3 regions of the Arthrobacter sp. NQ7 genome follow, and region 2 is predicted to be linked to each of the others. Evidence: riboswitches for the same ligand, from Rfam matches in the RefSeq annotation. Region 2 holds a riboswitch; each other region holds the start of a gene.
What was found. A riboswitch is a leader RNA that binds a small molecule or an ion and turns the genes downstream of it on or off. The one in region 2 is predicted to bind cyclic di-AMP.

Region 1: linked by a shared signal. The riboswitch ahead of PUN71_RS08860 (C40 family peptidase) and the one ahead of PUN71_RS17320 (aggregation-promoting factor C-terminal-like domain-containing protein) in region 2 are both predicted to bind cyclic di-AMP.
Region 3: linked by a shared signal. The riboswitch ahead of PUN71_RS05440 (C40 family peptidase) and the one ahead of PUN71_RS17320 (aggregation-promoting factor C-terminal-like domain-containing protein) in region 2 are both predicted to bind cyclic di-AMP.

The regions. Positions count from the first base shown of each region.
Region 1 covers NZ_JARFXU020000006.1:22,396-32,533, forward strand. The annotation lists gene PUN71_RS08825 (helicase-associated domain-containing protein) at 1-1,140, opposite strand, end outside; gene PUN71_RS08830 (hypothetical protein) at 1,151-1,384, opposite strand; gene PUN71_RS08835 (cold-shock protein) at 1,625-2,008, shown strand; gene PUN71_RS08840 (DUF3027 domain-containing protein) at 2,015-2,578, shown strand; gene serC (phosphoserine transaminase) at 2,689-3,819, opposite strand; gene PUN71_RS08850 (iron-dependent transcriptional repressor DtxR) at 4,100-4,801, shown strand; cyclic di-AMP (ydaO/yuaA leader) riboswitch at 4,938-5,149, shown strand; gene PUN71_RS08855 (M23 family metallopeptidase) at 5,160-5,978, shown strand; cyclic di-AMP (ydaO/yuaA leader) riboswitch at 6,108-6,288, shown strand; gene PUN71_RS08860 (C40 family peptidase) at 6,359-7,039, shown strand; gene PUN71_RS08865 (NlpC/P60 family protein) at 7,201-7,968, shown strand; gene PUN71_RS08870 (HNH endonuclease) at 8,235-8,735, shown strand; gene mobA (molybdenum cofactor guanylyltransferase) at 8,802-9,512, shown strand; gene PUN71_RS08880 (DUF6457 domain-containing protein) at 9,509-9,802, shown strand; gene PUN71_RS08885 (molybdopterin molybdotransferase MoeA) at 9,799-10,138, shown strand, end outside.
Region 2 covers NZ_JARFXU020000019.1:26,869-37,006, forward strand. The annotation lists gene PUN71_RS17280 (HNH endonuclease signature motif containing protein) at 1-541, shown strand, start outside; gene PUN71_RS17285 (zinc-dependent alcohol dehydrogenase) at 768-1,808, shown strand; gene PUN71_RS17290 (6-pyruvoyl trahydropterin synthase family protein) at 1,812-2,207, shown strand; gene PUN71_RS17295 (glycosyltransferase family 4 protein) at 2,210-3,292, shown strand; gene PUN71_RS17300 (nucleoside deaminase) at 3,344-3,850, opposite strand; gene PUN71_RS17305 (phosphatase PAP2 family protein) at 3,907-4,710, shown strand; gene upp (uracil phosphoribosyltransferase) at 4,723-5,358, shown strand; gene PUN71_RS17315 (glyoxalase superfamily protein) at 5,403-5,792, shown strand; gene PUN71_RS17320 (aggregation-promoting factor C-terminal-like domain-containing protein) at 5,865-6,575, opposite strand; cyclic di-AMP (ydaO/yuaA leader) riboswitch at 6,581-6,741, opposite strand; gene PUN71_RS17325 (ArnT family glycosyltransferase) at 6,882-9,080, opposite strand; gene PUN71_RS17330 (glycosyltransferase family 39 protein) at 9,087-10,138, opposite strand, start outside.
Region 3 covers NZ_JARFXU020000003.1:135,436-145,573, forward strand. The annotation lists gene PUN71_RS05415 (glucose 1-dehydrogenase) at 117-1,010, shown strand; gene PUN71_RS05420 (DUF1810 domain-containing protein) at 1,046-1,507, opposite strand; gene PUN71_RS05425 (DNA alkylation repair protein) at 1,527-2,057, opposite strand; gene PUN71_RS05430 (TraR/DksA family transcriptional regulator) at 2,054-2,413, opposite strand; gene PUN71_RS05435 (aggregation-promoting factor C-terminal-like domain-containing protein) at 2,435-3,820, opposite strand; cyclic di-AMP (ydaO/yuaA leader) riboswitch at 4,068-4,237, shown strand; gene PUN71_RS05440 (C40 family peptidase) at 4,241-5,086, shown strand; gene PUN71_RS05445 (protein adenylyltransferase SelO) at 5,206-6,675, opposite strand; gene PUN71_RS05450 (ribonuclease Z) at 6,659-7,603, opposite strand; gene PUN71_RS05455 (mycothiol transferase) at 7,596-8,120, opposite strand; gene PUN71_RS05460 (hypothetical protein) at 8,154-8,585, opposite strand; gene PUN71_RS05465 (AI-2E family transporter) at 8,712-9,863, shown strand; gene PUN71_RS05470 (universal stress protein) at 9,962-10,138, shown strand, end outside.

The DNA of each region.
Region 1 (10,138 bases), on a different contig from region 2:
CTCGGGCGGCTGCACCCACGACGACGAGTCCACGTCCAGGCGGATCAATCCCGCCAGGCCGCACAGTTCCAGCAGCCGGCCTACGGTGCCCTGGTCGACGCGCAGCACCTCGGACAGCCGGCGCATTTCGCGGACCCCCACGCCGCCGCTGCGCAGCGTTGCCAGCGGGTGCTCACCCACGGTGTGCACCAGCTCGGAGGCGAGGCGGAGGGTCTCCGAAATGGCGCTCAGGGCTGCGTTCCTGCGTCGTGCCGCCGTAGTGCTGCCGAGCTCCGGAAGCGGTGGCTTCAGCGTGAAGTCGTTGACGATCGCCCCGCCGCGCAGGGCCAGCCCCACGCTGTGTGGCAACTCGACGTGCGCCGCGTCCAGCGGCACCAGCAGCCCCCGGGCGAGGAGCCAGTCCACGGGCCCGACGTCGGCGCCCTCCGAGGTGACCGATGCCTTCCGTTGCGCCTGGGGGACGGCACCCATGGCCCAGTTGCGGAACCGGGCGAGCAGCGCCGTCGTCCGTTCCGGAGCTCCGGCGAGGATTTCCTGCAGGGCCTCCGGCGTGGCCGTCCAGTGCTGGAGTGCCAGCGCAGCCTCCATGGGTGTGGTGGCGTCCTGGATGGGAAAGCCCTTGCGGTGCAGTTCGGACACCAGTTGCACGGCCCGCTGGGCGAATGCCGGCTGCAGGCGGACCAGCTCGGTGTAACTGCGGCCGAGGCCGGCGGGATACAGGCCTACCACGTCCTTGAGGGACCCCACCGGGAGGTAGAAAGGTTGGTCCGCGGCAGGGGAAGGAGTTCCATGCGGGGGAGGCACGGGGTGCACCAGGGCAAGCTCCTGCAAGGTTCCCAGGATGTCCTGGACTGTGGCCAGCGAGGCGCCGCGGATCAGGTGCTGCAGGCCCTCCGCCGAGGCGCTGTGGCCGGTGTCTGTATTCGTGCACAGGTGCAGCGTCTCAAGGACCTGCATCTGCGGGCGGTTGAGCCGCTCCAGCGCCCGCTGCACGCTGACACGGGAACTGGCGCGTGCCGCCAGGGCAGCGAAATCCGGAACGGCGGGGGAAATGAGGTCCGGCCGCGCGGCGAACAGGGCACGCAGCGCATCGTTGCTGCGTGCCTCCAGGTCCTTGCCAAGCGCACGAATAAGGGACATCAGTCCAACGTTACCGCTGCTGTGCCCGTCCCGCCCGGCGCCGGGCTGCCACAGCGTCCAGGACCAGCAGTAGCATCAGGATGAAGGCTGCCGGCAGGCCGTAGAGGGCTGTGTAGGTGATCCAGGCCGGCGCAGCCGTGCCGGCAAAGGCCATCGCCATGACCGCTCCCACGGCTACGAGCGACAGCACGGCAATAACTGCGGCAAGGACCGTCAACGGCCGCCGGTAACGCGAGGAAGTCATGGACGTAACGCTACAGCGGGGCTGGATGCAAAAGTGAGCGGCCATGGCGGGAACGGCCCAAGCCTTGCGCCTGCGGCGGAACAAAGCCGGCGGAAGCGGGAACAGGGCATGCGGCAGGATAACCTTGAAGGATACAGACCAACACGGTTTGCGCCGGCCATACCTTGAACCCGCACAACACTGCGGATGCGGTGGCCGCGGGCCGTGTCTCATGACAGCAGAACGAAGAAGGTTGATTACGTGCCTACCGGCAAGGTCAAGTGGTATGACAAGGACAAGGGCTTTGGGTTCCTCGCGGGCGAAGACGGCCAGGAAGTCTTCCTGCCCAAGTCGTCACTGCCTGAGGGCGTGACAGAACTCAAGGCGGGCACCCGCGTGGAGTTCGGTGTGGCGGACGGCCGCAAGGGCGCCCAGGCCTTGGGCCTGCGCGTGCTGGACAAGACCCCGTCCATCGCCAAGGCCAAGCGTCCCAGTGCGAAGGATCTCGCGCCGCTGGTGCAGGACCTGGTGACCGTGCTGGACAACCTGTCCGGCACCCTGTCCAAGGGCAAGTACCCGGACGGCAACAAGGGCAAGGCCATTGCTGCCGCGCTGCGCAAGGTTGCCGACGAGCTGGACGTCTAAGCGCCCATGAGCCCCCAATCTGAACAGCCGGGCACGCCAGTGCAGGAGCAGGCTGCCAAGACTCCGCCCAAGCGCAAGGCAGGCGTGCCCGTGTGGCGTACGGGCAAGCCCGACGCTTTCCTGGCCGCGGCGGTCGAAACTGCCCGGGCCGCGGTGGAAGGCATTACACCCGCCGCCACCATCGGGGCGCACCTGGCGGCCAAGAGTGAGGGCGACCGCCTGGTCACGCACCTGTTCGAGTCGCGGCTGCCCGGTTACGCCGGCTGGCAGTGGTACGCGGTGCTGACCCGCAACTCGCGCTCCAAAGTGGTGACGGTCAACGAGCTTGGCCTGCTGCCGTCAGAGGATTCCATCCTGGCCCCCGAGTGGGTGCCGTGGGCCGAACGCGTGCGCCCCGAGGACGAGCAGCAGCAGGAACCGGACGAAGACGCTCCCGGGGCAGGGGTGGCCGTGGAACCGGTCGCTGTCGAGGGGGAGCCGGCTGAGGAGGCCGCCCCGGCCTTTGAGGCCGGCGATGGGCCGCACGACGACGATGAACCGCAGGACGACGGCGGGCAACCAGGAGCCTGACGCGCCCGTCAACGTGCTGCTGCCGGAAGACCGGCCGCGGCCTGCGGAATCAACGAAAAAGGCGCCGTCCGGGACAAACCCGGGCGGCGCCGTCGTACGTTAAGGGCTGCTTACTTGCGCAGCTCGCCCACCACGTAATCGATGCTGGACAGCAGGGCTGAGACGTCGCTGGGCTCGATGGCCACGAAGGTGGCAATCCGCAGCTGGTTGCGGCCCAGCTTCCGGTAGGGCTCAGTGTCCACAATGCCGTTGGCGCGCAGGACTTTGGCCACAGCTGCGGCGTCAACCGACTCATCAAAGTCGATGGTGGCAATGACGTTGGAGCGTTCCTCCGGCTTGGCCACGAACGGGGTGGCGAACTCGGAGGCGTCAGCCCAGCTGTAGATGCGTCCGGCGGAGTCCGCGGTCCGCGCGGCCGCAAAATCCAGGCCGCCGTTGGAGTTCAGCCACTCCACCTGGGCGTTCAGTGTCACCAGCGTGGACAGCGACGGAGTGTTGTACGTCTGGTTCAGGCGGGAGTTGTCAATGGCCGTCTGCAGGTCCAGGAAGTCCGGAATCCAGCGGCCGCTTTCCTTGACCCGCGCGGCCCGCTCAATGGCGGCAGGGGAGAAAAGGCCCAGCCACAGGCCGCCATCGGAGGCGAAGTTCTTCTGCGGGGCGAAGTAGTAGACATCGCTTTCCGCGACATCGACGTCCAGGCCGCCGGCTGCCGACGTGGCATCAACCAGGACCAGCGAGCCCTCGTCCGCCCCGGAAACGCGCTGGACCGGAGCGGCCACACCGGTGGAGGTTTCATTCTGCGGCCAGGCGTAGACGTCTACGCCTGCCTCGGCCTGTGCTTCCGGCCGGGTGCCCGGCTCCGACTTGACGATCGAGGAAGCTTCCAGGAACGGCGCCTTGTTGGTGGCGGCGGCAAACTTGGATCCGAACTCGCCGAAGGACAAATGCTGGGCTTTCTTCTCCACCAGACCGAAGCTCGCGATGTCCCAGAACGCGGTGGAGCCTCCCACGCCCAGGACCACCTCATAGCCTTCGGGAGCACGGAAGAACTGGCTGAGCCCTTCCCGGACTGATCCCACCAGGTTCTTGACCGGGGCCTGCCGGTGGGACGTGCCCAGGATGGTCCTGGAAGCTGCTGCCAGGGCGTCGATCTGCTCCTGCCGGACCTTTGACGGGCCGGCCCCGAACCGCCCGTCCTTGGGCAGGAGGTCGGCAGGGATCGTGATGCTGGTGTCGCTCACAGGGGCTCCAATTCGGCGGGGACGATAGCTTTGGTCCGGACGGACGGGTCGTGGTGGCCGGCAGCCGGCGTTGGGCTGCAATACAGGCCGTCCCCATTCTGCCTGAACTGCTGTGCAGGCGGGAGTTGGCGGCGTCAAAGTCCAGACATTGAGACAGGCGGAGACCAGCGCGGCTATTCGGACAAAGTCAAAATAGGCTAAGCTTGGCCCCGGACTACCTCGCGGGAACAGGCGATACGGTGGGACAACGCAAGGTACTGCGCTCGAGGAGCTGAGCTGGATGACGGATCTGATCGACACTACGGAGATGTACCTCAGGACCATCCTGGAGCTTGAGGAAGAAAACATCGTCGCCCTGCGGGCCCGTATCGCCGAGCGTCTGCGCCACTCCGGACCCACAGTTTCCCAAACCATCGGCCGGATGGAACGCGACGGCCTGGTTGTCGTCTCGGGCGACAGGCACCTGGAACTCACGGACACCGGCCGCAAGCGCGCCACCGAGGTGATGCGCAAGCACCGGCTGGCCGAACGCCTTCTCGCCGACGTGATAGGGCTGGACTGGGCCTACGTCCACGACGAAGCCTGCCGCTGGGAGCACGTGATGAGCGAGCGGGTGGAGCGGCGCATCTACGAGCTGCTGGACCATCCCACCGAGTCGCCATATGGCAATCCCATTCCCGGCCTGGCCGACCTGGGCGGACAGCCCGGCCCCGGCTTCGCGGACGGCGCCATCAGCCTGGTGGAAGCCATGAAGGCCTATGGACCGGCCTCGGGCGTCACCGTTGTCCGGCTGGCGGAGCCCATCCAGGTTGAACCGGAACTGCTGGCCCAACTCGACGAAGGCGGCATCCGGCCCGGTGCCGCCGTGGCACTGGAACGCGTGGGTGATTACATCTCCGTGCGGGTCCCGGGAATCGAAGGCGCGCTCGAACTGCCGCCCGAAGTGGCCGCGCACGTCTTCGTTGCCGTCGCCCCCTCCTGAAGCCGGCCGCATACCTTAAACCGCGCTTCCCACCAAAGATAACGGAATTGTTACCTAGGGTCTTAAGCCCCTATAGTGGAAGCGATCGTTGATACTTAAGCGTTACCTGTCCCGGAGCCGAGCTCTGCCAGCGGGACAGGTGCACGAGTCGTTACTGGCAGAGGCGGGGGAACCACAAGCGGCAGCGGGGGACTGCCTTGGGGTGAAGTCCGTCAGCAGCAAGCCTCTCCAGTGAAGGATTCTTCCGGGAATACCCCTGTGCAGAAGCTTGCCCATGACGGGCCGGGTCTTTGAACTCTCTGACCCGAATCCGACAGCTAACTCCGCAGGCTTTTCCAGAGAGGAACCCTTCTTGACCATGCAGACCTCCCGGGGCCGCCGCCGCGCGGACGGCCCTCCTGCGGTGCGGAGTGCCGAGGTTGCCGCAGTGGAGCGCCCCCGCGACCTGCACCGCGACGCGCGCCGCCGCCGGGGTCCCTTCCGGCAGATGACGGATTTCGCCGCGGCCAGCGGCATCGGCCAGAAGGCCGGCATCGCCCTTGCCGCCACCGGCCTGGTGCTGACGGTGACCGTGCCTGCCACCGGCCCCGTCATGGCTACTGATGCTGCCGGCAATACTCCCGTAGCTGCCTCCGCTGTCAGCCCTCAGCCCAGGATTTCTGCGGATGTTGGCGCGCAGATCGACTTCAGCCGTTCCGCCGTGGTCACCCAGGCGGACCCCGACGGCAAGTTGAAGCAGCTCCTGAGCGCCCAGTCGGCCGGATCGGTGACGCGGGCGGCTTCTGCCGGCACCCTGGCAGCGCCCCTGGCCACCCTCACCACCGCTTCCCCCTTCGGCTACCGGGTGAGCCCGATCACAGGCGGTTCCGGCGACTTCCACCGTGGGCAGGACTTCGTGGCGCAGTGCGGAACGTCTGTCCTGGCAGCGGCAACGGGGACCGTGACCTTCGCCGGCTGGCACCAGTTCGGCGGCGGGAACCGGGTGGTCATCGATCACGGCAACGGCCTGGAGACCACCTACAACCACCTCTCATCCTTCAACGTCAAGGTGGGCCAGACGGTCTCGCGCGGGGACGTCGTCGCCCTCAGCGGCACCACCGGCGCCTCCACCGGATGCCACCTCCACTTCGAGGTGCAGGTCAACGGCGAAGTGGTCGACCCGATGGGTTGGCTGTAGCCCAAATGAGTGCGCAGTCTCAGATCACCGTGACCCGCCGTGACCTGAATGTGACATTGAAGCAAAACTGCTGTACCGTCTAACTCGCGTCAACTTTTCCGAAGTTGACGCTCTTGAGTGGATTGCCTAACTCTGCCACCGCTCAAGGTCCGTTCGCATTTCATCGTCTGGCAGGGGCGGGGGAACCAATTTTGGCCTTCATTCCATGGAGGCCTTGGGGTTAAGTCACGAGCTTTCCAGGAAAGCAAAGTGGCCGGGTGACTCCCATCCGAATCCGACAGCTCACCTCGCAGGCATTGGGAGAGGCTACCTTCGTGTCTTCACGCCATCATTCTGCGCGCCACCGTGCGCAAACGGTTCGCACCAACCCCCTGGATGCCATGTCCAAGGCCGTTAGTGCCAATGCCGGGACCGTGGGCCGCCAGGCTGCCGTTGTGGCAGCGGCATCGGGCCTCATCCTGAGCATGGGCCTGCCGGCGACGGCTGCCGACACCACTGCCGGTGTTTCTGCATCCACCGAGTCCGGCTCCGCCCAGACCGCCCTCGCTGTCACCGCCGCACCCACGGCGACGGTCTCCTTCGAGCGTCCCGTCGTCAAGACCACCGCTGCACCCAAGGTGGAAACGGTCCGCACACAGTCCACCGCTTCGGCTGACCGCGCCGCAGCAACCCAGGACGCGTCGGCCGCCAAGACTGCCGAGACTGTTTCCGCCGTGTCTTCCGCGGCAACGTCGGGAATTGCAGCCATCGCCTACACCGGCATCGGCCACTCCTACGTCTGGGGCGGCACCAGCCCCGTTACCGGCTGGGACTGCTCCGGGTTCGTTCAGTGGGTTTACGCGCAGGCCGGCATCAGCATCCCGCGCACCAACGCGTGGAGCATCATGACTCCCACCTCCACCCCCCAGCCGGGTGACCTGGTCGTCCAGAACGGCGGCGCACACGTCGGCATCTATGTCGGTAACGGCATGATGATCAGCGCACTGAACCCGTCGCAGGGCACGCTGCTCCACTCCCCGGCAGCCACCGGTTCATCCTCGTACTACCACTACGGCAACTAGTTCTTGGGCTCCATGCTCCAAGGGCTATTTCTTTGCCCACAGCTTTTTCGCTAGATCACATCCCCGTTCGGGACGCGCCGGCGTACCCCCAAGATGCCGGCGCGTCCAACCTTCCCTGCCTGCCTACAAGCGGACCAGGGGAAACACGAAAGAGAGAACTGATGACGACATGTGCTACCGCGCGCCACCGTGCCGAGGTCACCAAAACCAACTCGATCGCTGTCATTGCCAAAGCGGTCAGCGACAACGCCGGCGGCATGGGCCGCCAGGCCGCAGTTATCGCCGCTGCCTCCGGTCTGGTCCTGACCAGCGGCATCGCAGCCAACGCTGCCGACGCCAACGTCAAGCGGGACTCCGCTCCGGCCTCCGCACTGGAAGTTGAATCCGCCGTCGACGCCCCGATCTCCGCGGCGTCCACCATTGCCATCAGCTACGAAAAGCCTGCCGTGACCACCACGCCGGCTCCCGTGGCCGAGCCTGAGCCCCAGGTCGACGTCCAGGAAGCAGCTCCCGCGGCCCAGCCCGTTGCTGCTCCCAAGGTCACGGCGAAGGTTGCCACCGCCGCCGCTCCCGCCGCCCCCGCCGCGCAGGCATCGGCCAGTGGCAAGGGTGCTGCGATCCTTTCCGCCGCTTACGCCCAGCTTGGCGTCATGCAGGACTGCACCATGCTGGTCACCAACTCCCTGGCAGCCGTAGGAATCCACTTCCACGACTGGCCCGCCGGCTACCTCTCTTTGGGCCGCACGGTCAGTGCAGCCGAAGCGCAGCCCGGTGACCTTATCTACTACGCCGACGGCGGCGCTGGCATGGCGCACATCGCTGTTTACGCCGGCAACGGCATGGCGGTCCACGGCGGCTACAACGGAAACCAGACTGTGGTCTTCAGCGCCAACGTCGGTTCCGGCCCCGTTTTCATCCGCGTCAACTAAGCTGCCGTGGGCCGGCGCACAGTGTGTGCCGCCGGCCGGTAAGCCGGAAAGGACCCCGCCACGCCCGGCCGGGGTCCTTTCCGTTTAATCAACGGGGCTTGCGTGGCCGCCGTCGAGGGTAGCCGCTGGTTTTGCCGTCCAGGGGCGGCGATTACCTGATATTGCACTTCTTTGTTTACTCTTGTCATGTCGATCCATAGCCCGGACATGCCGAGGGCAGCCGGCCCTCGTGCCCCTGACGGGTGCGGCCGTGAAGAGGTAAGTGCATGCGCACTCTCGTTCTGAATGCTGGATATGAACCGCTGGCGGTTGTGACTTTCCGCCGGGCGCTGGTGCTTGTGCTCGCGGGCAAGGCGAGCGTGGTGGCCGAGGGTGACGACCCCGTCGTGGGCCCCACTGATGTGCTGGGCCGCCCGTCCGTGATCCTCCTCAACCGCTACATCAGGCCCCGGTACAACCACTCCACGGCCGTCAGCCGGCGGGGGGTGCTTCGGCGGGATGGGCATAAGTGCGCCTATTGCGGCAAGGCGGCCCACACCATCGACCACGTGCACCCCAAGTCGCGGGGCGGCGCCGATTCGTGGGAAAACCTGGTGGCCGCCTGCCTGCGGTGCAACAACGTCAAAGGGGACCATACACCCGCGGAGATGGGTTGGACCCTGCGTTTCGTGCCGGAGCCGCCGCATGGAACGATCTGGCAGATCAAGGAACTCGAGAAGCCGACGCCAGCGTGGGATCCCTTCCTTCTTCCGGAGCGGGCTGCCTGACCCAGCCCGGCCTGTCCTCCCGCCGGATTCGGCGGTGCCGGCCCTGCCGGTCGCTAGGCTGGGGTCATGCAAGCGAACACGTTGGCATTTGATGCCCTGATCCTGGCCGGCGGCCGGTCCTCACGGCTGGGAGGGGTGCCCAAGCAAACCCTCGTCTTCCGCGGCCAGACTCTCCTGGAATGGGCTCTTGCCGCTGCGTCCGGGGCTAGGCGCACTGTCGTTGTTGGTGACGCCGGCCTCCCCGGGGTCACCGCGGCGCCAGTGCCGGGGACTGCGCCTCCGGCCGCGGTCCTTTCCTGCCGGGAAGAGCCGCCGTTCTCCGGTCCCGCCGCTGCTATCGCCGCCGGATTGGAAACCCTGGCCAATAACGGCGGCGGTTCGCCGGTCACGCTCGTGCTGGCGTGTGACATGCCGTTGTCCGCCCAGGCCGTGGCCGCCCTGCGGCACGCCCTGGCTGCGACCCCGGTGGAAGCCGCCCGCGTGCGCAGTGTCATGGCCGCTGCCGAAGACGGGAGGCCGCAGCCGTTGGCCGCTTTTTACAACACGGCTGAGTTAACACATGCCTGCCGGGAGCTCGCCGCCCGGAACGCGCTGGCCAACGGCTCTGTCCGGGCGCTCCTTGCTAATCTGGACGTGCAGCTTGTCACAGTCCCCGCCGGGTCCACCTCCGATGTGGATACCTGGGATGACGCTGCTGCGCTGGGGATGGCCGCCGGAAACCAGCGCGGAAGCCAGGACCGGCGCACGGGCGACACTAACGTGGGAGGCAATTCGTGAAAAGCCAGGACGAAACGCTGGAAGAGTGGTGCCGGGCCCTGCTCCAGGCGTACAAGCTGGAAAATGTCCAGGTCGACGTCAACGCTGTGCTCTCCCTTGCCGGCGTTGCCGCCCACTCCGTGGTCCGGCCGGCCGCGCCGCTCACCACCTTCATTGCAGGCTTTGCCGCGGGCCTGGCCGCGGCCCCGGGCAGGGAGATGGACGCCGCCGCGATGGACGCAGCGCTGGCCGTGGCCCGTTCCCTGGCACAGGACTACGGCACTGAAACCGCCGGGACTCCCGGCGAATGACCGCAGAACCCCATAGTGATCCGCATGCACCACCGCGCAGCGAAGGGGAGGCGCTGACGGCCCGGACGCCACTGGACACAGCCGGACACATCGGCGTGGTGGGCGGGGCAGGTCCATCTGCCCAACACTCCGGTCCCGGGATGGACGACGCAGGTCCTTCCGCCGGAGGGCAGGGCGGTGCCGGCCATCACCATGCGGCCCACACCTGGGCAGAGGCCCGGCAGGTGGCATACGACTCCGCCACTCCCATCCCGCCCGGGCCCGTGGCGCTCCGGCTGGCGCTGGGCCGGAAACTTGACCGGGACATCGTGGCTCTTCAGGACATGCCCCACTATG
Region 2 (10,138 bases):
GTATGGTCCCATCCCGCCGTCAATGGCCAGGGACCTCGTTGCGAACGGAGCCGAGTCCTTCCACCGGGTCCTGGTGGATCCGCGGGACGGGGCGCCGCTGGAGATCGGCAGGACCAGCTACCGCCTTACGAAAGCCATGCGGGCCTGGCTAAGGTTGCGCGACGGCAAGTGCCCGTTCCCCGGCTGCAGCAACCACTCCCTGGACAACGAGGCCGACCACCTCCTCGCCTGGGCCAACGGCGGCACCACCGGGATCAGCAACCTGGGACAACCCTGCCCAAAACACCACAAACTACGCCACACCACCGGCTGGACACCAACCCCCGCAACCAAAAACGAACCACCCGGCTGGACCTCACCCACCGGCCGGCACTACGCCAGCGAACACCAGGACTGGGAACCACCACGCTGGCCTCCCGGCCTGGCGCTTGAACCACGGCTGCCGGAATGGAGCGTGGCCGGCTGCGTCGACGTGGTCAGGCTGGGTTTCTCCCCGGGCGAGCAATGGCTTGGAAGGATCCTCCACCCGCCCTCTGCGTGAAGGCCCATGAAGGCCCCGGAAGGCCCCGGGCCAATCCGCCTCCGGGTTTCGCGCCCTGTGCCAAACGGGATTCAATCCCCAAGGCCCTTACAGCCCGTGCCCAGCCCTCAACCCGGATGCCCTCACGGATGCCCACCCACACCGAAGGGCCACCGCCACGCAAAAGTTCGCCACGCGCCGTCGGACTTTCGCCGTCCCCGCACGTCCGGCTAGATTCATCAGCAAGATGACAAATTCACAGAATCCGATCCACGCCACCGCATACTGGACCACTGCCAAGGAACACGGCGAGCTCAGGGCCGAGGAGGTCCCCGCACCAGGGCCGGGCGAGGCGCTGGTCCGTGCGTTGTACTCGGGGATCAGCAAGGGCACGGAGATGGTGGTCCACGCAGGGGCCGTGCCTCCCCGGGTAGCGGAGGCGATGCGGGCTCCGCATCAGGAAGGGCAGTTTCCCGGGCCCGTAAAGTTCGGTTACCTCTCGGTGGGAGTCGTGGAGGACGGACCCGCGGAATGGAAAGGCCAGCGCGTCTTTTGCCTGAACCCGCACCAGGACGTCTACGTGGTTCCCGTGGACTCCCTGACCAGGATCCCCGACGACGTCCCGTCGCGCCGTGCCGTCCTCACCGGCACCGTGGAAACCGCCGTCAACGCGCTCTGGGAAGCCGGGCCGCGGCTGGGGGACCGGGTCGCCGTCGTGGGCGCCGGCCTGGTGGGCGGCATGGTGGCTACCCTGCTGGCCAAATTCCCGCTGCAGCGGCTGCAGCTGGTGGACCTCGATCCTGGCAGGAAACAGCTCGCAGACACGCTGGGAGTGGACTTTGCGCACCCAGACAGCGCGCTGGCCGACTGCGACATCGTGTTCCACTGCTCTGCATCCCAGGAAGGCCTGGAACGCAGCCTGCAGCTCGTGGGCGATGAAGGCGACGTCATCGAGATGTCCTGGTACGCCAACCGCGAGGTCACCGTCCCGCTGGGAGAGGACTTCCACGCCAGGCGCCTCTCCATCCGGGCAAGCCAGGTGGGCACAGTGGCCCGGGCCCGCCGCCACCGCCGGACCACCGCGGACCGCCTCGACCTCGCCGTATCGCTGCTCAAGGACCCCGTCTTCGACGCGTTCCTGACCGGATCGTCCCGGTTCGAGGACCTGCCGGACGTGGTCCAACGCCTGGCGGACGGCAGCCTGGCCGCCCTGTGCCACGTCGTCGAGTACCCCGCCACCAGTCAAGCCCCCACCCCAGCCGCCCACAACTCCGAAAACTTGAGGTAACCCATGTTCAGCCTGACCGTCCGCCGCCACTTCATGATCGCCCACAGCCTTCCCCGGGAAGCCTTTGGTCCAGCCCAGGGACTGCACGGGGCAACCTTTGTGGCCGAAGTGGCCTTCCGCCGTCGCGCACTGAACGACGACGCGATCGTCCTGGACATCGGCGCCGCCGGCACCATCATCGAGGAAGTGCTCGCCGGCCTGAACTACCGCAACCTGGACGAACACCCCGATTTCAAGGACAAGCTCAGCACCACCGAAGCCCTCGCCGAGTACGTCGCCCAGCAGGTGGCGGCCCGGATCAAGGACACCAACGACGGCCCCGAGCTCGCAGGAATCGAGGTCACCCTGCGCGAGAATCCGGACGCCTGGGCCACCTATTCCCTGGACCTCACCGCCTAGCCATGCGCTCCATCCGGCTGCTGGTCCCCGGCAACATCCACCACAGCTCCGGCGGGAATGTCTACAACGCGCGCCTGGTGGCCGGCCTCCAGGCGCATGGCGCCGAGGTTGAGGTCGTCGCCGTTGAGGGACGCTGGCCACAAGCCAGTGCCGGGGAACGACGACGGCTGGGCAGCCTTCTTGGCGCGTGGGAACCGGAGGCGGTTCCCGGGCAGGCAGTGGTCATCGTGGACGGGCTGGTGGCAGTGGGTGCCCCCGATGAACTGGAACTCGCGGCCAAAGCGGGCCAGGACATATGGGTCCTGGTGCATATGCCAGTGCCGGAAAGCTCCGGAACCGCAGCTCTGGCCGACGAAGCCCGCGCACTCCGGGCAGCAACCGGAGTGGTCTGCACCAGTACCTGGGCCGCTTCGAAGCTCACGGACCGCGGACTTCCCCAGGCCGGAGTCGCCCTTCCCGGCGTTGCCTCCGCGCCCCAGGCGAAGGGTTCCGTTCCCCCGCACTTCATTGTTATGGCGGCGCTGCTGCCGAACAAAGACCAGCTGCTCGCCGTCGAGGCCCTGGCCCAGGTGCAGGAGATCCCGTGGACTGCGTCCTTCGTGGGCTCGGACCAGGCGGACCCGGACTACGCGCAGGCGGTCCGTGCCGCCATCGCGGCCCACGGGCTGGAAGAGAGGGTCCAACTCACCGGGGAACTCACCGGCGACCCCCTGGAAGCCGAATGGGCGCGCGCAAACCTCAGCCTCCTCGTCTCCCGGCAGGAGGCCTTCGGCATAGCTGTTACCGAATCCCTGGCCCACGGTGTCCCGGTCCTGGTCCGCGAAGGGACAGGTGCGGTGGAGGCTCTTTCCTTGGCCAGCCTGGTGCCGGCCGACGGCGGACCGCGGCTTCCCGGCGCGGCACTGCCCCTTCCCGAAGGAGGGCCGGAGAGCCCGGGACGGCTCGCCTCCGTCCTCCGCCGCTGGCTTGAGGATCCAGGAATAAGGGAGGCATGGCATGCAGCTGCCCTGGACGCCCGGCCACGGCTGCCGGACTGGAACAGCACCGCGCAGCAGGTCCTGGCCATGCTGGGGGAGCGCGACTGACGGGAGCGCGGGAAACGCCGCCTGTCGGAGCCCAAGAGGCGTCACCGCAACTTAGATCGCGCCGCGGTGCCCCGCGAAGAACTCGCGCAGCAACGCACCGCACTCCTCCCCGCGGACGCCCGGGTACACCTCAACCCAGTGATTGAGCCGCCGTTCGCGGAGGATATCGAACACGGAGCCGGCGGCGCCCGCCTTCTCGTCCCAGGCCCCGAAGACCACCCGCGGGATGCGGGCCAGCACAATCGCGCCGGCACACATGGCGCAGGGTTCCAGGGTGACCACCAACGTGCAGTCGGACAACCGCCAGCCGTCACCGGCGCCGCCCTCCCCCCGGGCCAATGCCTGCAACTGCCGCGCCGCCTCCCGGATGGCCACCACCTCGGCGTGGGCCGTGGGGTCGCCCAGTTCCTCACGCTGGTTGCGGCCGGAACCCAGCACGGCGCCGTCGGGCCCTATCACCACGGCGCCGATCGGCACGTCCTCCGTGGTCAGCGCCCGCCGGGCCTCCACAAGGGCAAGGCCCATCCAGGCGTCGTGTTTCTTTTCCGGCAAGGGCATGGCTCAATGATAGTTTCGGGGGATATTCAGGTTACTTACCGACGCCGGGAGGCACCATGGACACTCTTCGGGACCGCATAAGTATTTGGTTCAAACCGTACGCGGCACTGGTCCTCACGATCCTGGTGGGCGGCGTCATCATTGTGTCGCTGGCGCTGCTCGGTGCGGAGGTCTACGACAATGTGGTGGACTCAGCCGGCCTCGCTAACCTGGACAAGCCCGCGCTGGCCTTCGCCGAAAGCCTGCGGAGCCCAGGCCTCGATGCGTTCGTCACCGGCTTCACCAATATCGGCGGCGGCGTCGGCATGCCCATCCTGGCCAGCATCCTCACCGCCTGGCTGACCTTCCTTAGCCGGAACTGGCGGCCGTTGGTCCTCATCGGCGGGGCAGCAGCGGCCTCGGTCACGGCCACCACGTTCGGCAAGAAGCTGGTGGGCCGCACCCGCCCGGACCACGCTGACGCCGTTCCCCCGTACGAGGACTCGCCGTCCTTCCCCAGCGGCCACACCCTGAATACCACCGTGGTCATCAGCCTGGTGGTGTACCTCATCTGCCTTCAGTTCCACACCATGCGGGTCCGCGTCGCTGCCATCACGGGCGGCACCATCTTCATCATTGCCATGGGATTGAGCCGCGTTTTCCTGGGGCACCACTGGCTGACCGATGTCATGGCAGGGTGGCTGCTGGGCCTTACCTGGGTCGGTGTGGTGATTATGGCCCACCGGCTGTTCCACCTGGTCCGCAGGCGGGAGCATGCCGGCGCCGCGCCGTCGTTCGACCGTCCGATCGTGCGCGATGTGGTCGCCGAGGAAGTGCACGAGCACGGAGGCTCCGGGCCCGGGAAGGGCAGCGCCGGATGATAGTTTTGGGGGATGCGTACTCTCGTTGTTGACCACCCCCTGGTCGCCCACAAGCTCACCGTCCTGCGGGACAAGAACACACCGTCCCCTGTCTTCCGGCAGCTGACGGAAGAGCTGGTGACCCTGCTGGCCTATGAGGCCACCCGGGAAGTCCGCACCGAGCCCGTCACCATCGAAACGCCCGTCAGCACAACCATCGGCACCGCGTTCACCAAACCCACCCCACTGGTTGTCCCGATCCTCCGTGCCGGCCTGGGAATGCTGGAAGGCATGACCAAGCTGGTCCCCACCGCTGAGGTGGGCTTCCTGGGCATGGCCCGGGACGAGGAAACGCTGGACATCATCACCTATGCGGAACGCCTCCCGGAGGACCTCACCGGCCGCCAGGTCTTCGTCCTGGACCCCATGCTGGCTACCGGCGGCACGCTGCGCGAGGCCATCAAGTTCCTGTTCAAGCGCGGCGCGTCGGACGTCACCTGCATCTGCCTGCTCGCGGCGCCGGAGGGCCTGGCCAGACTGGAGGAGGAGCTGTCCGGGGCCAACGTGCACATTGTCCTGGCCTCCATCGACGAGAAGCTCAACGAGAAGTCCTACATCGTCCCGGGCCTGGGCGACGCGGGCGACCGCCTCTACGGCATCGCAGGGTAGGGTCCACCCTTTTTCAGCCGGCCTCCTGCCGCTAGCCTGAGCGGATGGACTGGAAACTCGAACTCGTTTTTGTCCCCGTATCCGACGTCGACCGGGCCAAGGATTTCTACGTCAACAAGGTCGGGTTCAACGCCGACTATGACGAGCGTCCCTCGGACTCCATCCGCTTCGTGCAGTTGACGCCGCCCGGTTCGGCCTGCTCCATCTGCATCGGCGAAGGACTCACGGACGCCCCGCCCGGCACCGGATCCAACCTTCAGATGGTGGTCAGCGACATCAAGGCCGCCCACGACTTCCTGAAGAACAACGGCGTGGACGTCAGCGACATCGACGTGCAGGACTGGGGCCACTTCGTCCATTTCGCCGATCCCGACGGCAACAGGTGGTCTGTCCAGTACATCCCATGGCGCAATGAGGGCCAGGCCAGCCCTTAAAGCAAACCGCGGGCCACATCACGTGATGCGGCCCGCGTCTTGCGCCGGTTCCCCTCTGCGGTGGTGCCGTGCCTAGTACCAGTTGTGAGCCAAGTGGAAGTTCAGGGCACCGCAGGGCGACTGGTAGCTCTTCTTGATGTAGTCCAGGCCCCAGTTGATCTGCGTGCGGTAGTTGGTGAGGTAGTCCGCACCGGCGCTCGCCATCTTCTCCGCGGGAAGGGACTGGACGATCCCGTAGGCGCCGCTGCTGGCGTTGGTGGCGGTGGTGGTCCAGTCCGATTCCTTGGTCCAGAGCGTCTGCAGGCACTGCATCTGGTCCGGGCCCCAGCCAAAGGAGGCCAGCTGGCCGGCGGCGTACGCCTGGGCGCCGGCCGGGTCGTTAATTGCGACGGCGGGAGCCGGCTCGGGTGCCTTGGCGGGTTCGGGTGCCGGGGCGGGTGCGGGGGCTGCCGGCGCCGGTGCGGGGGCGGCCGGGGCGGGTTCCGCTGCCTGCGGCGCGACCGTGATTGCTGCCGGAGCGGGGCTGGCCGCCGGGTTGGAACGGATCTCGCTCTTCTCGATGCTCATTTGGGAGTCGGCCGCTGCCGTGGAAGAGTTGGAGCCGGTGGATGACACTGGGGTCATGCCGCTGGTGGCCTGGCCTGCAGCGCCTACGCCCACCAGCACCGCGCACGATGCTGCGAGGATCCCGGCGCGCTGGCCCAGGGTGGTTTTCTTGGCCTGCTTGGCGGCCCGGTGTTTAGCCTTGGCCTGCAGGCGTGTTTCTGCCGTGTTTTTGGACATGATTGATCGCCTCTCACACCTGCGGAGTTAGCTGTCGGGTTCGGATGAGGGCATCCGGCCATACGGAAAGAACACGTACTGGCTTAACCCCAAGGGCATTCATTGCCCGGGACGGTGGGTCCCCCGCCTCTGCCGTAGCTCAATCGGGATCCGGGGAAGCGGCAGAGCTTGGCGTCAACCCGGGATATGCGGCCCGAACGGGGACCGCACCCAATCGACGGTACAGGAAGGATACGAGAAAGTCACATTTAGGTAACGGAAGTCACGGTGGCAGCGAGTCGAATTGCGCACCGGTTCAGGTTTGGCTCAGTCGCCAAGCAGGTAGACGGTGGTCCCGCCGATGCTCCGTGCGGTGAAGTTTTCCGCTACCCACTGGGCAACCCGGGCGGCGGCGTCTGAGCCTGTGCTGGACCGGGTGGTTCCGCCCGCAATGAAGTAGTGGATCTTCCCCTGCGACACCAGCTCCTGGAACTGCTCAAGGGTGGGGGAGGGGTCGGTCCCGTTGAAGCCGCCGACTGCCATCACAGGCAGTTCCGTTGCCAATTGGTAACCGGCAGCATTGTTGGAGCCCACCACCGCCGCCGCCCAGGTGTACCCCGCTGCACCGTCTTTCAATGCTGCCACCAGGTCTGATGACGGGGTGGGGGCGCCAAGAAGGCCACCCATGGCGCCGCCTGCACCGCCGCCACGGCCGCCGGCCACACCAGCTCCGCCGGGGCCTTGTCCGGCCTGGCCCGCCCCGGACTGGCCGGGTCCTGCCTGCCCGGAGCCGACCTGGTTTTGTCCGGTTCGGCCGCCGAACTGCCGGGTATTGCCGCCCGTGCCGGGCCCACCGGTCCTGTTGGCACGGGAGCCGCCAGGGCCGGCAAATGCTGTCGCCGGCCCGGCGCTGACAATGGCCCCGCTGTGTGCCGTTGCCGCCGTGGAGATGGAGAACGCCAGAGGTCCGGCGAGCGACGCCGCAATGGCGAGCCCCGCCGTCGCCCGCTGCACCGCCGTCGTCCACCGCCCCGCCGCGGTCCGCTGCACCGCTGTCGTCCACTGCACCGCTGCCGTCCACTGCATGGAGCGCAGGCGAAGGAACCTGCCCAGTCCAACTCCTGCCGCGGCCGCCAGGCCTGCTGCCAGGACCAGCCAGCGGAACCAGGGACCATAGGCGGTGGTGGTACCGAGCAGCTGGAACGCCATAACTGCTGCCGCGGCCGTAGCTGAAGCCACTGCCACGGCCGCGGCCGGCTGGTGCCGGTGCTGCCACAGGAGAACCCCGCCCAACCCGGCAAGCCCGGCTATCCCGGGCGCCAGTGCCACCGCGTAGTAAGGGTGGATGATGCCGGACATGAAGCTGAACACCAGGCCGGTCACCAGCACCCACGAGCCCCAGACGATGACGCTGGCGCGCACCATGTCCGTCCGCGGGGCCCGCCGGCCCACCCAGAGAAGGCCCGCGGCCAGGATCAGGGCAGACGGCAGGAGCCATGCGATCTGGCCGCCGAACTCACTGTTGAACATCCGCAGCAGCCCGGGAACACCCCAGCCATTGCCGCCACCCACGCTGCCTGTCTCGTCGCCGGTCAGCCGGCCAAGGCCGTTGTAGCCCAGCGTCAGCTCCAGGATGGAGTTGTCCTGCGATCCGCCGATGTAGGGGCGCATGCCGGCAGGTGTCAGCTCCACCGCAAGGAGCCACCATCCGGCCGAAGCCGCCATTGCGGCGCCGGCGGCAGCCAGCCACAGCAGCCGCCGCCCCATCCTGCCGCGGCCCGCCGCCAGGACCGCCAGGGCAAAGCCGGGAACCACCAGCAGCACCTGCAACTGCTTGGCCAGGAAACCCAAGCCCAGGAACACCCCCGCCAGCAGGATCCACCGCAGCCGGTCCTCCTGGATGGCCCGGAGGACCGCGTAGCCTGCCGCTGTCATGAGCAGCACCAGCAGGGTGTCCGGGTTGTTGAACCGGAACATCAGGGTGGCCACCGGTGTGAGGGCAAGGACGGCGGCGGCCAGCAGCCCGGCCCGGTGCGCGAGCCTCGCGTCACCGGTGGCCGGGGCAGCCGCGCGCCGGACGGCGAGGTAGAGCAGCCACGCCGCGCCGACCCCCATCAACGCATCGGGCACCAGGATGCTCCAGGAATTCAGCCCGAAGAGCCGGACGGACAATCCCGTGATCCACAGCGACGCCGGCGGCTTGTCCACCGTGATGGAGTTGGCCGCATCGGATGAACCGAAGAACCAGGCCGTCCAGTCCTGCGATCCGGCCTGGGCCGCCGCCGAGTAGAACGCATTCGCCCAGCCGGACGCCCCCAGGTTCCAGAGGTACAGCACTGCGGTGCCCGCCAGGACGGCAGCCAGTTCCAGGCGCTGCAGCGCGGCCGGCCAGGCCCGCCGCGCTGCAGGGACGTCCTGTGCTGTGCCCGGAGCGGGGGAAGCTGTTCCGGCTGCCCGGCCGGGACGGGACGGCACAAAGCCGGTAGCGATGCGTCGGTACGTGGTGCTGGTGAATCGGCCGGCCATGGCGTCCTACTTGGTCAGTTGGTACACGGTGGAGCTGCCCACCGTCTGGGCCTGGAAGTTGGCCTGGACCCAGGCAGCCACCTCGGAGTTGCCGCCCCGGCCGCCCATTGCGCCTCCGCCCATTCCGCCGCCTGCGATGAAGTAGCTGATTTCGCCCTTGGAGACCATGTCCTGGAATTCGGCGAGTGTGGGGTAGGGATCGCCGCCGTTCCAGCCGCCCAGGGCGATAACGCTGGTGTTCGAGGCAAGTTCCAGGCTGGCCGCCTGGCTCGCGCCGGAGACGATCGCCGACCATTTGGTGGTGGTGGACGCCAGCAATGCGGTGACGGACGCATCGGCCGCCCCTTCGCCGGGACCGCCTGCGCCGCCAACACCGGGACCCCCAACACCGGAATCCCCAGCATCAGGACCACCAGCACCGGGAAGGCCGTTGGCGGGGTCGAAGCCTTCTGCGCCGGCGGTGGCGTCCGTGCCGGCCTCCCTGCCGTCAGCCCGGTCACCGCGGAGTCCCGCTGCCCGGTTGCCGAAGCCGGCGGTCGACGAACCCGCTGGCCCCGACGTCGGAATGGAACCCGCATGTGCCGTAGCGGCAGTGGCGAGGGTCCACGCGGCGGGTCCCAGCCCACCGGCCAGGAGGGATACGACGACGACGGCGGCCGCGCCTGCGCGCCGGAAGCGTCCCTTCGGGGCCACGGCGTCCAGGCGGAACAGGATTCCGGCGGCGGCAACGGCGCCGAGGACGATGATCGCGGGACGCAGCCAGGGGAGCCACGAGGCGTCGCGGCCCAGCAGGACCGCGGACCAGATGGCCGTGCCGAGGATGGCCACGGCCAGGACCGTGCGGGCAGGCCAGTACCCACGGCCGCGCCAGAGTTCCACGGCGCCGATGCCTACCAGTGCCGCGATGGCCGGGGCCAGCGCCACCGAGTAGTAGGGGTGGACAATGCCGCTCATGAAGCTGAAGACCCCGGCCGTGACCAGGAGCCAGCCGCCCCAGAGGATCAGTGCGGCCCGGTTCGCTGAGGTGCGGACTTCGCGGCGGGTGAACCAGAGGCCGG
Region 3 (10,138 bases), on a different contig from region 2:
CTTAGGCTGGGAAACGTAAGCATGCTTAGCTTTTGCTGTTGCCGGTGGGCAGCCGCAGTTTCCCCGGAGTCCGGGCGGTGGACCGGCCCGGAGTCCGCACGAACAGGAGGACCGCCATGACTGACCAGTACACGTTCCGCAATCCCGTTACTGCCTACGAAAAGATCTCCCCGCCCAAGCAGCACCAGCCGGAGCCGGGCCTGGATGCAGAACTTGAGCCCAGGGCCGACCTCGGCGAGGAGACGTACCGGGGCACGGGGCGGCTGGAAGGCCGCCGTGCGATCGTGACCGGCGCCGACTCGGGGATTGGCGCCGCGACGGCCATCGCCTTCGCCCGGGAGGGTGCCGACGTCGTCCTTTCCTACCTGCCGCAGGAAGAGGAGGACGCGGCCCGTATTGCGGGCATCGTCGAAGCGGCCGGCCGGAAGGCCGTGAAGGTCCCGGGAGACCTCAAGGACTCCGCAGCCTGCCGGGACCTGGTGGACACCGCGGTGGCCGTCCTGGGCGGCGTGGACATCCTGGTCAACAATGCCGGGAAGCAGGTGGCCCAGGAGGACCTGCAGGACATCACGGACGAACAATTCGACCACACGCTCAAGACCAACGTCTACGCCATGTTCTGGGTGACCAAGGCCGCCGTTCCGCATATGCCGGCGGGGTCAACCATCATCAACACCACGTCCATCCAGGCCTACAATCCGTCGCCAACCCTGGTGGACTACGCCACCACCAAGGCCTCCATCAACAACTTCACCAAGGGCCTGGCCCAGCAGCTGGCGCCTAAAGGGATCCGGGTGAACGCCGTGGCTCCCGGCCCCATCTGGACGCCCCTGCAGGTCAGCAGCGGCCAGCCAAAGGAGCAGCTGCCGGAGTTCGGCCAGTCCACTCCTCTGGGCCGCGCGGGCCAGCCCGCCGAACTCGCCCCCGCCTACGTCTTCCTGGCCTCCCCCGAGTCAAGTTTCGTGGTGGGCGAAACATTGAACGTCAACGGCGGCAGCCCCACCCCGTAGCGGCGGCTCCCGGGGACCGCCGGCGGTGACTGCGCTCAGCCGCCGGCCTCGTGGTCCGATGCATCCTGGGCCGCCAGGAGCTGGTCAGTGGCGGGGTCCGGCTCGCCGCCGAAGAATTGGGCCAGCACGGTCTTGAACACTGTTTCTCCGGGTGCGGCCCGGAGAAACAGTGTCATGGACGAGCGGAGCTTTTTGGCGTCAATGCCGCCGAAGATGTCCTCTGCCGACTGGTCGGCGTGGTTCGCCAGGACCATGGCACATTCAAGCAGCCGGGGCCCCAGGACCTCGTGGTCCAGGTACGCACGGGCCTCGGCGAGCGAGGAAATGGCATACCTGCGCGAGGTCTCACTCTGCCCGAGCCCGGCAATCTGCGGGAAGATGAACCACATCCAGTGCCCGGACTTGCTGCCCACCTGGAGCTCCCCCAGGGCCTGCTCATAGGTTCCGCCGCTGTCCTGGGCAGCGACGAAGCGGTCAAGGCCAAACGGTTCATTCATGGCGTTCTCCTGGGTGCGTTCAAAGGGACAGGTCTTCCTCAAGGGCTGCAGCGGCAGCCTGCAGCTGGGGGTCGGGGTCTTCCCGCCACCTCGCCAGGACAACGGCAGCCCGTTGCCGCTCCCGCTCCCCCAAACCGGCCAGCATCGGTGCCAGCACATCGGCGAGCAGCGGCGCTGCCAGGTCCCGCGACTGGGCGGACCGCAGGAACCCCTCCAGCCGGGTCAGGTCCGAGTGCCGGAGCAGCCCAACCCGCGACTGCAGCAGCACCACGGCGGCCAGGCGGCGTTCGAAAACCGGCCGGACGCCCGGCCGCGGCTGGCCCCACAGGGCGGAGGCCAGCATGACGGTGGCGTCATGGTCAAGGTCCTTGAACTTCCGCAGGGCATCGCGGACCGTGCCGCGGACTGCGCCGACCGAGGAGCCATAGGAGGCAAGAAGCCCGCCCACCCGGTGCGCCACCTCGTCCGCGCGGTACCAGGCACCTTCGTTCTGGAGGGTCCGGTCGATGAATTCCGCCGCGGCGGACACTGTCTCCGCAGCGCCCGTCATTGTCCGCGCCCCGTGGCGGCGTGCAGGATACAGAACGGCGTCCAGGGCCGCGCTTCCAGCCGGCCCTCGGCGATGGGTTCCCCGCACACTGCACAGAGGCCGTAGGTGCCTCCGGCGAGCCGGGCCAGGGCAGCTTCGACCTCATCAAGTCCGGCCGAGCTTTGCTTCAGGAGCGCCGAGGCCTGCGAGAGTTCGAAGGCGATGGTGGAGCCTTCGGGGTCATGCTCATCGTCGACGTTGGAGTCGCGGCGTGCCAAGTTTGCCGACTCAATGTCGGCGCGCAGCGCGGGCAGCAGTGCCAGGCGCCGTGCCCGCTCATCTTCGAGCAGCGCGCGGAACCGTTCGAAATCTGGCATGGGGAAAGCCTAGCGCGTCAGTCAGTACCAGTTCAGGGACACGGAGTGGTTCCAGGCGGCACACGGGGAGCCGTAGCGGTCCCGGATGTAGCCGAGGCCCCACTCGATCTGGGTGCGGTAGCTGGTCAGCCAATCGCCGCCGGCGCTGGCATACTTTCCCGGCGGCAGGGCCTGGGGTATCCCGTAGGCGCCTGAATAGGGGTTGGTGGCGGTGGTCAGCCACCCCGATTCCTTGGTCCAGAGCTGGGCAAGGCACAGGAACTGGTCCTGGCCCCAGCCGAAGGCGGCGAGGCGTCCGGAAGCGTAGCTTTTCGCCGCGGCCGGGTCATTCACGGACCCGCCGGGAACGGAAGGCACGACGACGGCGGGCGGGGATGGCGGGGCGGGTGCCACGGGAGCGGTGCCGGGAGCAGGCGGCCCAGGGTCGCCGGCGGGAACGCCGGGCTGCACGGGATTTGGCTGGACAGGGTTTGGCTGGACGGGTTTTGGCTGAAGTGGGTTCGGTTGCGTGGGGCTTTCCTGCCCTGGAGTACCGGACAGGGCCGGGGTCCCGGCGGGTGCGGGCTGCCGGGCAGCGGCGGCCGCTTGCCGGCGGGCCTGTTCCTCTGCCGCAGCACGCTTGGCCTCCTGGGCCTTTTCGTAGGCAGCCAGGGCCGCCCGGCCCTGCCGGTACTCCCCCTCAAGGGCCGCCGTCGTTCCCTTCAGGGCTGCGAGCTGCGCCGTCAGCTCCGTGCTGTGCTGCTGCTCCCGGGCCAGCTGCCGGTCGAGCGCGTCACGCGCCGAGCGGGCAGTATCCAGTGCTGCCTTGGCCTCCGCCGACAACCGCTCCCGCTCGTTCCTGGCAGCCCTTTCCTGCTCGGTGAGTGCGGCGGCGACCTGGCCCGTGGCCCCGGCCTTTTCAACCAGTGCGGCGGTCTTGTCCCCGACGAGCTTGACCAGGTTCAGCCCCTGCACGCTGTTGGTGCCGAGGGCGTCCAGTGCCACGAAGAAACCCGCGTTGGTGCCGCCGGTTTTGTAGGACTGCGCGGCAAGGGCGCCCAGGTCTTTCCGGTGCCTGGCCAGTTCATCGTTGGCCCTTGCCGCCTGCGCGGACAGGGTGTCCAGCCGCTGTGTCGCGGAGTCGAGTCCGGCCTGCGCCACGGCGTAATCGGCCGCCGACCGGACGGCAGCGTCCCCGGCGGCCTCCGATTGCTCCTGCAATCCGTCCAGGAGGCCGGTAATGGCGTTGATTTCGGCTGCTTTCGCGGCCTCCGATGACTGCGCGGCGTGCACGTCAGCCCAGGAGGGGTAGCCGGCAGTCGGGTCCTGATCGTCCGCCGTAGCCGCGTGAAGGGGGGAGCCGGCCACGGCCAAGGCCAACAGGACCGCGGTCAGCGGGAGCCGGGGGCGGATCACGAACAGGGGCATAGTCCCGAAGCCTACCCTCCGCTATGGCCCGCAGGCATGGATCCGTGTCGTGATTGTTACCCGGCCCTTCGCGGCGTCCACCAAGGTCACCACGGGAAAGTCGGGCCAAGTCCATTCGCTGGCGAATCTGAGAGAATCGCCTCGCATGTTATCCAAATGTGACAATTGCGGGGAGCTCGGGTTATGGTCGTTTGGTGTCCCTCTCAGTCGGGACATTCCCATCAGTATGCCGAGCCCTGCCGCTGATCATGGGATACAACCGCTCCAGCTGGCAGGGACGGGGGAACCAAGTTTCCACGGCCACATGTGGCCTAGGGGTTAAGTCGATAGCGCCTCCGTATGTCGCGGGGTGCTTCCGGCCGGGTATCTCCAGCCCGAACCCGACAGCTCACCCCGCAGGCATGGGAGAGGCGATCAACCGTGTCAAAAATTTCAACTTCTGCCCGTCACCGCGCGACTCCGGCCCGCTCCATTGTGCTCGAGGGCCTCGCCGTTACAGCCAAGTCCCAGGCCCGCACACTGGGCCGCCCTGCGCTCGCCGTAGCCGCGGCATCCGGCATTGCGTTCGGTGTGGGCGCCCCGGCCCACGCGGGTGTGACCGGAGCGGACACCACTGAGAACAGCAGCGTCCAGGCCTACTCGGCGCCTGCCGCGCCCGCCGTGGCCCCCGCGGCGGCCACGGGGAACGTGCACACCGTCGTTTCCGGTGACACCCTCGGCGCCATCGCCTCGGCCTACGGCGTCGGCCTGAACGACCTCCTGGCCGCCAACGGCCTGGGTCTGTCCTCGATCATCTACCCGGGCGACCAGATCCAGATCCCTGGCGCGGGCTACACGGCGGCTCCGGCACCGGCTCCGGCACCGGCGCCCGTCCAGACTGCGGCGGCCAGCGCACCGACGAACACCGGCATGAACATGTCCTACGCTTCAGCCACCCCGGCCGCGGCCACCACGGGCACCGGAACAGGCGCGGCCATCCTGGCATCCGCCTACAGCCAGGTCGGTGTGAACCAGGACTGCACCGCGATGGTCGAGAATGCACTGCGCTCCGTTGGCAAGAGCGTCGGCGACCTGGCCCCGACCCAGTTCTTCCAGTATGGAACGGTGGTTGGTGCTCCGGCCCCCGGTGACCTCATCATCACCTCCGGCCACGTGGGCGTCTACGCCGGCGACGGCCAGGTTGTGAGCGGCGGCGTTAACGGATACACCACCCAGGTCCACTCCATCAGCTGGCTCAGCGGCTACTCCGTGGTCCGCGTAGCCTAGGTTCCCACAGCTTCGCCCGGCGAAGCGGTGTCATACAGAAGGGCGGCAGCCGGTATACCGGCTGCCGCCCTTCCGCGTCCCGCCGGCGCGGCGAGCCTGCGGCCGGCGCCTTTGACAGGTCACGTACCGCAGAAGGTCATGTAGTTGCCGAAGTCTTCGGGGGCACCTTCCGCATACCTTTCCAGGCCGGTCCGCTCAGTAAAGGGGTCGGTGACGGCCTCCAACAGCCGCTGCAAGGGAGCAATGTCTCCCGCGGTCCCGGCGGACAGCGCCTCCTCCACGAGGTGGTTACGGGGGATGTAGGCCGGGTTCACGCTGTCCATCAGTTCCGCGTCGGGGTCCAGCGCCTGCCACCGTCGGATCCAGCTATCGAAGGCTGCAAGGTCAAGGACCATGCCACGAACCGGGCGCAGGTTGCCCCGGGCAGCCTTGCCGAGGTTCCGGAAGAACCGGGTGTAGTCCACCGGGCCGTCCTTCACGAGGGCGACAACGTCGTCCACCAGCGCTGAGGCGTCTGCGGCCTCTTCCCCGCCGGCCGCGGCCAGGCCCAGCTTTGCGTTCATCCCGCTGGACCACGCCGCGCTGTACTGGCGCCGGAAGCCGCCCAGCACGTCCACCGCGGGGGCCACAGCCTTCTCCTGGTCCTCGTCGATAAGCGGCAGCATTGCCTCGGCGAGCCGGGCGAGGTTCCATTCGGCAAGGACGGGCTGGTTGGCGTAGGCGTAGCGGCCGCTGACGTCGATCGAGCTGTAGACGGCGGCCGGGTTGAAGGCGTCCAGGAACGCACATGGGCCGTAATCGATCGTCTCTCCCGAGATGGTCATGTTGTCCGTGTTCATGACTCCGTGCACGAACCCGACGAGCATCCACCGCGCCACCAGTTCGGCCTGGGCGGAAACCACCGAGGCGTACAGCGCGAGATAGGGATTGTCCGCGTCGGCGGCGTGTGGATAGTGCCGGCTGATGGCGTGGTCCGCAAGGCGCTTGAGGAGGCCGGGGTTTTCGGTGGCCCTGGCGTATTGGAAGCTGCCCACCCGCAGATGGCTGCTTGCCACCCTGGCCAGGACGGCGCCGGGCAGCATGCCGTCGCGCCGGACCTGTCGTCCGGTGGCCACCACGGCGAGCGAGCGGGTGGTGGGAATGCCCAAAGCGTGCATGGCTTCACTGACAACGTATTCACGGAGCATTGGTCCGACGACGGCGCGGCCGTCTCCGGCCCGGGCGAACGGCGTGCGGCCGGACCCTTTGAGGTGCAGGTCCACCAGGCGGCCGTTGGTGTCCGTGAGCTCACCGACCAGCAGGGCGCGACCGTCACCGAGGAGCGGTGAATAGCTGCCGAACTGGTGACCGGCATAGGCCTGGGCCACGGGAGTGGCGCCGGCGGGAACATGGTTCCCTGCCAGCATCCGTATTCCTTCGGGGCTGCGGAGGTACGCGGGATCAAGCCCCAGGTCCTGGGCCAGCCTGGTGTTGAGGACCAGGAGTTCGGGATTGGGTGCGTCCTCGGCCTGCCAGGGAACGGCCAACTCCGCCAGTTCACGGGCGAAGCGGCCGTCGAAAATGACCGTGGATTCAGCTGCTGCCGTCATGATTAAACCCTATCGCCGTTGATTGGCCTGCTGCGTGCCGGGGTTGCCGCCGCGGGGGAACGGCAATGCGGTCCAGGTCGCCGGCGGCGATGACGTTGCTGGCGGGGGCCCGCTCCCGCGCCTGCTGCGCGAGGAGCGAAACGTCGTCGCCGTACCGGGACGAGAAATGGGTGAGGACCAGTGTCCGCGCCCTCCCGGACGATGCCAGGTCCCCTGCCTGCCCGGCGGTGAGGTGCAGGTATTGGGCCGCCAGCCCGCCGTCGTCGTCACTGAACGTTGACTCGGTGACCAGCAGGTCGGCGCCGTCGGCCAGTTCCTCCGCGCCCGGGCACGGTGCCGTGTCCATGATGAAGGCAAAGCGCTGGCCCGGACGCGGAATGCTGACCTCCTCCAGCGTCACTGGGCCGAGGCGGCCGGTGCGTTGCAGGCGGCCGGCGTCCGGTCCGTGGATCCCGGCGGCCCGGAGCCGCTCGGGCAGGATGGTGCGGCCGTCCGGCTCGGCCAGGACGTAGCCGTACGTCTCGATGCGGTGCTTCAGCGAACGCACGGCCAGGCCGTCGGCCACATGGCCCGCGGCGGAGTGCGGGTGCAGCCGAAGGTCGAGGCCGGGGGTGCTGACGGAGATGAGGGCCCTGACGACGTCGGCGCCTGAGGCGGGATAATGGAGGTGGACCGGGTGGGCTACGCCGTCCAGGACCATCCGGGACAGGACTCCGGGCAGGCCGAAGCAATGGTCGCCGTGCACGTGCGTCAGGCAGATCCTGGTGATGCTGCCGGCGGAGACCCCTGCATGGATCATCTGGCGTTGGGTTCCCTCGCCGGGGTCAAACAGGAACCCTTCACCGTCCCAGCGCAGGAAGTAGCCATTATGGTTCCTGGTCCGGGTGGGAACCTGGGATGCGGTTCCCAGCACCACGAGTTCACGCACCGCCGGCAGCTGCCGGTCCGGCCCGCAGGCCTTTGGCGTAGGCGGCCTGGCCAGCATGCTGGAGGCAGTCCCCCAAAATACTGACCAGCCGCACGCCCAGGGTCACGGGCGGATCCCAGTGCGTGTCCACCACCCGGTTCAGGCCGGAGTCGTCGGCACTGTCCAGGAATTCGGCAGTCTGGCGGTGGACGGCCCGGTAGTACTGCAGCAGCAGGTCCCCGGACGCCCGGACGGCGTCCACCTGCCCGCTCGAGTGCCCGTAGCCCGTATCGCCGGCCGCCAGCGGGAGGCCGAAGCTGGAAACGAAAGCCTCCGCGGTCCAGACCTGTTCCAGCCCGGCGGCGGCCGCGACCTGCGCGTCTTCAACGCGGCCAAGGTGCCAGACCAGCCATGCGATGGAGTTGCCGTTGCCGGACGGGCGCCTGTGCAGGTCAGCGTCGTTGAGCCCGTCGAGGATCTGCTCGACCAGGCCCGGAAGCCTGCCGAAGGCCTCCTGCAGCAGTTCTTTCGAGTGCATGGCTCCCCTCCCAGCGCCAGACCGGCCTGATTGCTAGCGTTCCAGGTCGTCGGGTTCGAACTCGCTCAACGGCGAGCCGCCGAAGTTCTCCTCGTCGTCGCTGGCATCCGCTTCGAGGCCGGTTGGTGCCTCGCCAAAGTCCACATCGGCCGCCGCCTCCCCCAGCGTTGGGGAATCCGGCGGCACCTGCTCGTCGCCGGCACGGTAGCGGGCCTGCGCGGTTTCGTCCCGCAGCGTCTGCTCGCTCAGGAAGTCTTCCTCTTCACCGCTTACCCCTTCGTCCTGCAGCAGTGGGTCTTCCCGCCAGCGGTCGGGGTTGTTTTCGGCAGCTCCGGGATAGCTGTCCGGCTCCCCGGAGACAGGGTCCAGTTCCAGGGATGACGCCGCGCCGGGAGTTTCGTCGAGAATCACGTCGTTATCCTCTACGACTTCCAGTTCATCGTCGGGGACATTCTGTTCAGTCATGTTGCTGCCTTTCTCGTTGTCCGGAGGCTCACAATAGTAAGCATACTGAGGAAGCGCCGTGCCTGGGAACCATGCGGTGCGCCAGGAGAAACTACGCTTTGAGGTTCAGTCACGGCAGGAGGACCCATGGAAAGCAATGCAGCGCCGGAGGGGCGGGGGGCGGAACCGTCCCGGCCGCAGTCCCTCCCCGCAAGGATGGCGGCACTTTGGGCGGACGGCCTGGGCCGGGCTAGCATCCGATCGGTCCAGGCACTCTCCGTCCTGGCGCTGGCCTGGGTGGTGGTGCAGGCCGTCACCCGGGTTCCGCTGGTCCTTGTCCCGGTCCTGATTGCTTCGATCCTGGCATCGGCGATGGCCCCGGCGGTCCGTTGGCTCGCCTCACGGGGCTGGCCGCGCGCCCTGGCGGTGCTGGCGTCCTTCCTGCTGATCGTTGCGGTCATGGCAGGTGTGGTGGGAGGCATCACGGCCGTGGTCCGCGACCAGGCGGGGGTCCTGGCGGCACGCGCCGAGGCCGGAATAGGGCAACTGCAGCAATTCATCACCACCGGTCCAGTCGCCCTGACCAGCGACCAGATCGATGCGGCCCGCGGGGAGTTCCAGAAATTCCTTGCCGGGGGCAGCCTGGGCGCCGACGCTTTGACCGGCCTGAGGACCGCCGGGGAGATTGCGGCGGGAACCGTGCTGACGGCGGTCATCCTGTTCTTCTTCCTCAAGGACGGCGGGCAAATCAGGGCATTCCTCATTGGGTTTCTGCCGGCGGGCCAGCAGGGCAAGGCACACCTGGCGGCGGAACGGAGCATCGTGGTACTCGGCGGGTACGTCCGCGGTACCCTCATCATCGCGGCCATCGACGCCGTGATTGTCCTGGCCGGGCTCCTGATCCTGCGGGTTCCGCTGGCCGTCCCGCTGGCAGCGGTGGTGTTCCTGGGCGGCTTCATCCCCATCATCGGAGCGACCGCCGCGGGCAGCCTCGCCGTACTGGTGGCGCTGGTGGAAAACGGACCGGTTACCGCACTGGTTGTCCTGGTAATCCTGGTGGCTGCCAACCAGTTTGAACACCACATCCTGCAGCCGCTTTTCATGGGACGCGTCCTGCGGATCCATGGACTGGTGATCATCCTCGCCCTGGCTGCCGGGGCGACGCTTGCCGGCGTCATCGGCGCCCTGTTGGCGGTGCCCGTGGCCGCCGTCGGCTGGACCATCTACAAGACAATTGCTGACAGGGACGCGCCGGGCCCGGAACCAATCGCGCCGGCGGCACCGGAGGCCCCGCGCTGAACAGCGCTTCCGTGACTTTTGGCCCTACAGTGCCTGCGGCTAGGGGGCCAGTCTGGAGTGGCAGGAAGACCAGTTCACGACGAACAGGAAGTGCGGCCATGCCATCCCGGAAACCCATCGCTGTATGCACCAACGACTCAGCCCAAAGCCAGGCAGCTGTCCTGTGGGCAGCGCGGCGCGCCCACCGCCAGGGCCTGCCGCTGGTGATCGTCCATGTGGTCGATGACCGCTGGGTCGCTGAACCCTATCCATGGTTCGGAACGCTGCAGCAGGCC